DNA from 2 places in the Bradyrhizobium amphicarpaeae genome. Region 2 is predicted to be linked to the other one. Evidence: predicted binding sites of a transcription regulator. Region 2 holds the regulator's gene; the other holds the start of a gene.
The links. The regulator PhoB, encoded in region 2, activates phosphate uptake and scavenging genes when phosphate is short. The targets are predictions, from matches to a motif close to TGTCATNNANCTGTCAT.
Positions count from the first base shown of each region.

Region 1: phnC (phosphonate ABC transporter ATP-binding protein) is a predicted target of PhoB. The motif match lies at 2,120-2,136, and genes of this name have one in related genera.

Region 1 is NZ_CP029426.2:6,584,086-6,587,288, forward strand. Features, by position in the region: gene phnE (phosphonate ABC transporter, permease protein PhnE) at 1-129, opposite strand, end outside; gene phnD (phosphonate ABC transporter substrate-binding protein) at 203-1,138, opposite strand; gene phnC (phosphonate ABC transporter ATP-binding protein) at 1,200-2,009, opposite strand; gene CIT40_RS30920 (transferase hexapeptide repeat family protein) at 2,183-2,842, shown strand; gene CIT40_RS30925 (alpha-D-ribose 1-methylphosphonate 5-triphosphate diphosphatase) at 2,839-3,203, shown strand, end outside.
Region 2 is NZ_CP029426.2:6,734,936-6,738,138, forward strand. Features, by position in the region: gene CIT40_RS31635 (GcrA family cell cycle regulator) at 401-913, shown strand; gene phoB (phosphate regulon transcriptional regulator PhoB) at 1,133-1,840, opposite strand; gene phoU (phosphate signaling complex protein PhoU) at 1,864-2,580, opposite strand; gene pstB (phosphate ABC transporter ATP-binding protein PstB) at 2,592-3,203, opposite strand, start outside.

The DNA.
Region 1 (3,203 bases), 150 kb from region 2:
AGCCAGCGCGGCGGCGAAGACCGCCATCCCCAGCAGCAGGCGGAGCCGCCTGCGCCCGACCGCCTGGCGATAGGCGGCATTGAGCACGGCGAGCTGCTGCTCGGGAAGGATCGAAACCGCTGTTGTCATCGGCCTGAGATGGGTTCCGTCAAAGAAAGAGCCGGGTCCATCGACCCGGCTCCAGGTGCCTCGTCCCCGAAACTCAGGACGCCTTCTTCTTACGCAACGCGTCGACGAACTTGATCAGCTCGATCGTGCCATCCCAGTCCTTGGTGGTGGCGGGATGAAAGCCCTTCTTCTGGCCGTCGGAGAGGCGGTCGAACGCGGCCTTGTCCTTGGCCGGGGCGTCGAAGAACGCCTTGGCGATCGCAGCCTTGGCCTCTTCCGGCAGGTCGGCATTGTAGGCATAGGGGCCGTTGATGATCGGCGCCGACTTGTGGATGATGCGGAAGTCGTCCTTCTTCATCGCCGAGCCGTCGGTATTCTTCAGCATGCCCTTGGTCAGCATCTGCGCCAGCGTGGAATCGTCCTCGCTGGTCCACTGGTTGGCGGCAACGTCGACCGTTCCCTGCGACAGCGCCAGCATCGCGTTCTCGTGGCTGCCGGTGAAGACGACCTTGCCGAAATAGCCCTCGGCATCGTGGATGCCCATCTTGTCGAGCTCGAAGCGCGGCACGTTGTTGCCGGAGGTCGAATTCGGGTCAACCAGGCCGAGGTTCTTGCCCTTGAGGTCGTCGACCTTCTTGTAGGCGCTGCTCGCCTTAACGAAGAACACCGAGTAATAGCCGGTCGAGCCGTCGGCGTTGATGTCGTTGGCGAAGGCGTCGGTCTTGACGCCGGTCAGGCGGGCGCGTGCGAACGAGGCCGAGCCGTAGCTGGCGATATGGATGTTGCCGGCACGCTGGCCCTCGATGACCGCGGCGTAGTCGTTGGCGATGCGCAGCGTGACCTTCACGCCCAGTTCCTTGGAGAGATAGCTCACGAACGGCGCCCAGCGCTCGGTGACGCCGGAGGCGTTCTCGGCCGGCACGACGGCGAACGTCAGCTCGGGATATTTCGTCTTCCAATCTTCGGCGAAAGCGGACGACGTGAACGCGAGCGCGGCAGCGCCGGCAAGAATTAATCTGCGAGTGATCATGATACCCTCTTCATCGGTTGGGGTCGGTTGACGCAAAACTGCAACTCAACAGGTGGCGGACTCAGGCGGCGGCCGCCGTTCCAAGCGCGGGAATGCCCTCGGGCGCCGGCACCGGCGCACCGCCCATGATTTCGGCGGCTTCGAGGTCGTAGAGCTCGCGCGCGACATGATCGGTCAACTCGGCCGGCGCGCCGTCGAACACCACGCGGCCCTGCGCCATGCCGATCAGGCGGTCGCAATAGCTGCGGGCGAGATCGAGCGAATGCAGGTTGCAAAGCACGGTGATGCCGAAATGCTTGTTGATGCGCAGCAGCGCATCCATCACGATCTTGGTGTTGCGCGGATCGAGCGATGCGATCGGCTCGTCCGCGAGGATGATGTCGGGCTGCTGTACCAGCGCACGCGCGATCGCGACGCGCTGCTGCTGGCCACCGGAGAGCTGATCGGCGCGCTGGGCCGCGAGCGATGCGATATCGAACTGTTCGAGCGCCGACATCGCCAGCGCCTTGTCCTGCTCGGGCCAGGCCTGCGACAGCGAGCGCCAGGCCGGCATCGTCGCAAGGCGCCCCATCAGGACGTTGGTGAGGACATCGAGCCGGCCGACCAGGTTGAACTGCTGGAAGATCATGGCCGAGCGCGCCCGCCACTGCCGCAACTGCTTGCCGCGCAGCGCGGTGACGTCGACGCCGTCGAACAGGATGCGGCCCTGCGTCGGCGTCGCGAGACGATTGATGGTTCGCAGCAGCGTCGACTTGCCGGCGCCGGACCGTCCGATCACACCGACGAAGCCGCCGGGGGAAACTTGAAACGAGGCGTCGTCCACCGCGGCTTTTGCGCCGAAGCGACACGTCAGACCTTCCACCACCAGCATGCAGGACTCCAGATTAGCTGGGGTTCACCGCTAACGCCCACGCTTGACACTTGTGTGACACCGGCGTTGCAGTGCGGCGATCCTACACACCTCATCCCCTGTCATCGTCATGTCATGACATCGTCATCAAGCCGCTCGAAGAGGAACGCCCGCCCTCGCGCCTCGGATGCAACATGGCCGCCAAAATTCTCTCGATCCAGCCGACCATCGACCCCTCCGCCAAGCTGCACGAGACCAGGCTCGGCGCCTATACCGAGGTCGGCGCCCGCACCATTCTGCAAGATGTCGCGATGGGCGATTACTCCTATGTCGTGAACGATTCCCAGATCACCTACACCACCATCGGCAAGTTCTGCTCGATCGCGGCGATGACGCGCATCAATCCCGGCAATCATCCGATGCACCGCGCCACCCAGGCGCATTTCACCTATCGCTCCAGCGCCTATTTCGAAGGCGAGAGCGACGACGCCGCGTTCTTCGACTGGCGGCGCCAGCATCACATCCATATCGGCCACGACGTCTGGATCGGGCACGGTGCGATCGTGCTGCCGGGCCGCAACATCGGCACCGGCGCAGTGATCGCGGCTGGCGCCATCGTCACCAAGGACGTGCCCGCCTACACCATCGTCGCCGGCAATCCGGCTCGCATCGTACGGCGGCGGTTCTCGGAAGAGATCGCCGGGCGGCTCGCGAAGCTCGCCTGGTGGGATTGGGATCACGACAAATTGCGCGAAGCGCTGCCCGATTTCCGTAAGCTCGGGATTGAAGATTTTCTTGCGACATACGAAGCACGGACAAATCCCTCAACCAGCAAACGAAGCGCGGTCGCGTGACAGACATTTTCCTGGAAGGCGGTCGGGCCCTGATCGGCGCCGAACTCGCCGAAACCTCGCTCCTCGTCTCCGGAACGGACATTGCAGAGATTGGTGGCTCTCGTGGCCGGTCGCGCCTCGCGATCGATGCCCGCGACCTGCTGGTGCTGCCCGGCATCGTCGATCTGCACGGCGATGCCTTCGAACGGCAGATGATGCCGCGCGCCGGCGTCGACTTCCCGATCGACGTCGCGCTCGCCGACAGCGACCGCCAGGCGATCAGCAACGGCATCACCACGGTATTTCACGCCACGACCTGTTCGTGGGAGCCGGGCCTGCGCAGCAGCGACAATGCGCGCGGCCTGATGGAAGCGATCGAGCG
Region 2 (3,203 bases):
CCACCGGCCCGGAAAACGAAACGTGCCGCCTTTTAAGGGCGGCACGCGGGACTATCTTATGCCTGGCAAGACGGGTGTCAATGCCGCCCGGAAAGCCTCGGGAAACGTTGAATCCGTAGTCTTGCGGTGCCGATTTTGCGGGTTTTCACCACGGAACATGTGGAAGCGAGTCGGCGGACTCTTGCGCGGGAGTCACGCCATATTGTAGCGTTTGAATTGTCAGATACGACATCTCGTGCAGTGGTTCTGATCTCAAGAGTCCTCATGTACCGGCGTAAACGTTCGGGCGTCAGTCGCGCCCGGCGAGCCTTAAGGGATTCTGGCGGCACGGGTTTTTCGAGGCTTAGCAATCGCCGCATGGGCGCCAGGACGGCAGCCGCGCGACGAGGGAAAGGGTGCAATGACGGTTTTGACCTGGTCCGATGATCGCGTCGAGCAGCTGAAAAAGCTCTGGGAGGCCGGACTTTCGGCCAGCCAGATCGCAGCTGAGCTCGGCAATGTGACCCGCAATGCCGTGATCGGCAAAGTGCACCGGCTCGGTCTGTCCGGCCGCGCCAAGAGCCCGTCCTCGGCAGCGCCCCGGCCGCGCAAGGCGCGCCCCGCCCAGCACATGATGCGGGTGACCCGCCCCGTCGCGCGCGGCAACACCGCGCTGGCCCAGGCCTTCGAGGTCGAGGTGGAGGCCGAGCCGGTCACCTACGACAACGTGGTGCCGATGAGCCAGCGGCTGTCGCTGCTGGAGCTGAACGAGGCGACCTGCCACTGGCCGGTCGGCGATCCCTCCAGCCCGGACTTCTTCTTCTGCGGTGGCAAGGCGCTGTCCGGCCTGCCCTATTGCGCCCAGCATTCGCGCGTGGCGTATCAGCCGGCGGCGGACCGGCGCCGTGCGGCACCGAAGCCGGGACCGCGGTAGGATTATCAGCACGCTTTTTGGTCGTCGCGCGAAGGCGGCTCACCACATCGGATGTCGTCCCTGCCAACGCAGGGACCCATAATCCCGGACGCTGATATTGCGCGGGACGATCACTCCTGAATTTTCGACAAACCACACCCTGTGGCTATGGGTCCCTGCATTCGCAGGGACGACACTGAGGGTGTGGCGGCAGTCCGCCAAACCCAACGCACGCAGCCCCTACGCCTGCTCCGCCTTGGCGAAGCGATCGTCCAGCGCGTAGCCGGCGCCACGGACGGTGCGGATCGGGTCCTGCTCGCGGCCGAGATTGAGCAGCTTGCGCAGGCGGCCGATATGGACGTCGACGGTGCGCTCGTCGATGTAGATGTCGCGGCCCCAGACGCTGTCGAGCAGCTGCTCGCGCGAGAACACGCGGCCGGGATGCTCCAGGAAGAATTCCAGCAGGCGATATTCGGTCGGGCCGAGATCGATCGGCCGGCCCGAGCGCGCCACGCGGCGCTTGTCGCGGTCGAGCTCGATGTCGCCATAGGCCAGCACGGTCGCGAGCCGCTCGGGGCTGGCGCGCCGCAGCAGGCCCTTCACGCGCGCCAACAGCTCCGGCACCGAGAACGGCTTGACGATGTAGTCGTCGGCGCCGGTCGCAAGGCCCCGCACCCGCTCGCTCTCCTCGCCGCGCGCGGTGAGCATGATGATCGGCAGCTGCTTGGTCTCGGGCCGGGTGCGCAGGCGCCGGCACAGCTCGATGCCCGACAGGCCCGGCAGCATCCAGTCGAGCACGATCAAATCGGGGATGTGCTCCTTGAGGCGGGTGTCGGCGTCGTCGCCGCGCATGACCGTCTCGACGTCATAGCCGTCGCCTTCGAGGTTGTAGCGAAGCAGCTCGGTGAGAGCTTCCTCGTCCTCAACCACCATAATGCGTGCGCCCATGGTGTCGTCGCTCCTTAAAGTCTTCAGGTATTCGGGATCGTCGTGGCGAAGGTGGTCATGTCGCCCTTCGGCCGCTTGTCGGTGATCGCCTGGCCCTCGATCATGTAGAACACGGTCTCGGCGATGTTGGTGGCGTGGTCGCCGATCCGCTCGATGTTCTTGGCGCAGAACATGAGGTGGATGCAGAACGAGATGTTGCGCGGATCCTCCATCATGTAGGTGAGGAGCTCGCGGAACAGCGAGGTGCAGATCGCGTCGACCTCCTCGTCGCCCTTCCACACCGCCATCGCCGCCGGCAGATCGTGCGCGGCATAGGCGTCCAGCACCGACTTGACCTGCTGCTGCACGAGGTCGGTCATGTGCTCGAGGCCGCGGAACAGTTTGAGCGGATGGAAGTCGGTCTCGAGCGCGGCCACGCGCTTGCCCATGTTCTTGGCGAGGTCGCCGATCCGCTCGAGGTCGGTCGCGACGCGCATCGCGCCGACGATCTCGCGCAAATCCACCGCCATCGGCTGGCGGCGGGCGATGGTGAGCACGGCGCGTTCCTCGATGCGCTTCTGCAGCGCGTCGAGATCGGCGTCGATGGCGACGACGCGCTGGCCGAGCGCGACGTCGCGGCGGATCAGCGCATCGACCGAATCGACGATCATGCGCTCGGCGATGCCGCCCATCTCGGCGACCAGGCGCGTGAGCTCCTGGAGGTCGGTGTCGAAGGCCTTTGCGGTATGTTCGGTACCCATGTTCCGTCTCCTCAGCCGAACCGGCCGGTGATGTAGTCCTGCGTGCGCCGGTCGGTCGGCGACGTGAATATCTTGCTGGTGTCGTCGAACTCGATCAGCTCGCCGAGATACATGAAGGCGGTCTTGTCGGAGACGCGCGCGGCCTGCTGCATGTTGTGGGTGACGATCGCGATCGTGTAGTTCTCGGACAGTTCCTGGATCAGCTCCTCGACCTTGGCGGTCGAGATCGGGTCGAGCGCCGAGCAGGGTTCGTCGAACAGGATCACCTCGGGGCGCACCGCGACGGTGCGGGCAATGCACAGGCGCTGCTGCTGGCCGCCCGAGAGCGACAGGCCGGAGGCGTTGAGCTTGTCCTTGACCTCGTTCCACAGCGCGCCGCCGCGCAGCGCCTTCTCGACGCGGTCGTCCATCTCGGACTTCGAGATCTTCTCGTAGAGGCGGATGCCGAAAGCGATGTTCTCGTAGATCGTCATCGGGAACGGCGTCGGCTTCTGGAACACCATGCCGACCCGGGCGCGCAGCAGATTGAGGTCGAGCTTGGGGTCGAGGATGTTGGTCTGGTCCAGCATCAGCTGGCCGGTGGCGCGCTGGCCCGGATAGAGGTCGTACATCCGGTTGAAGAT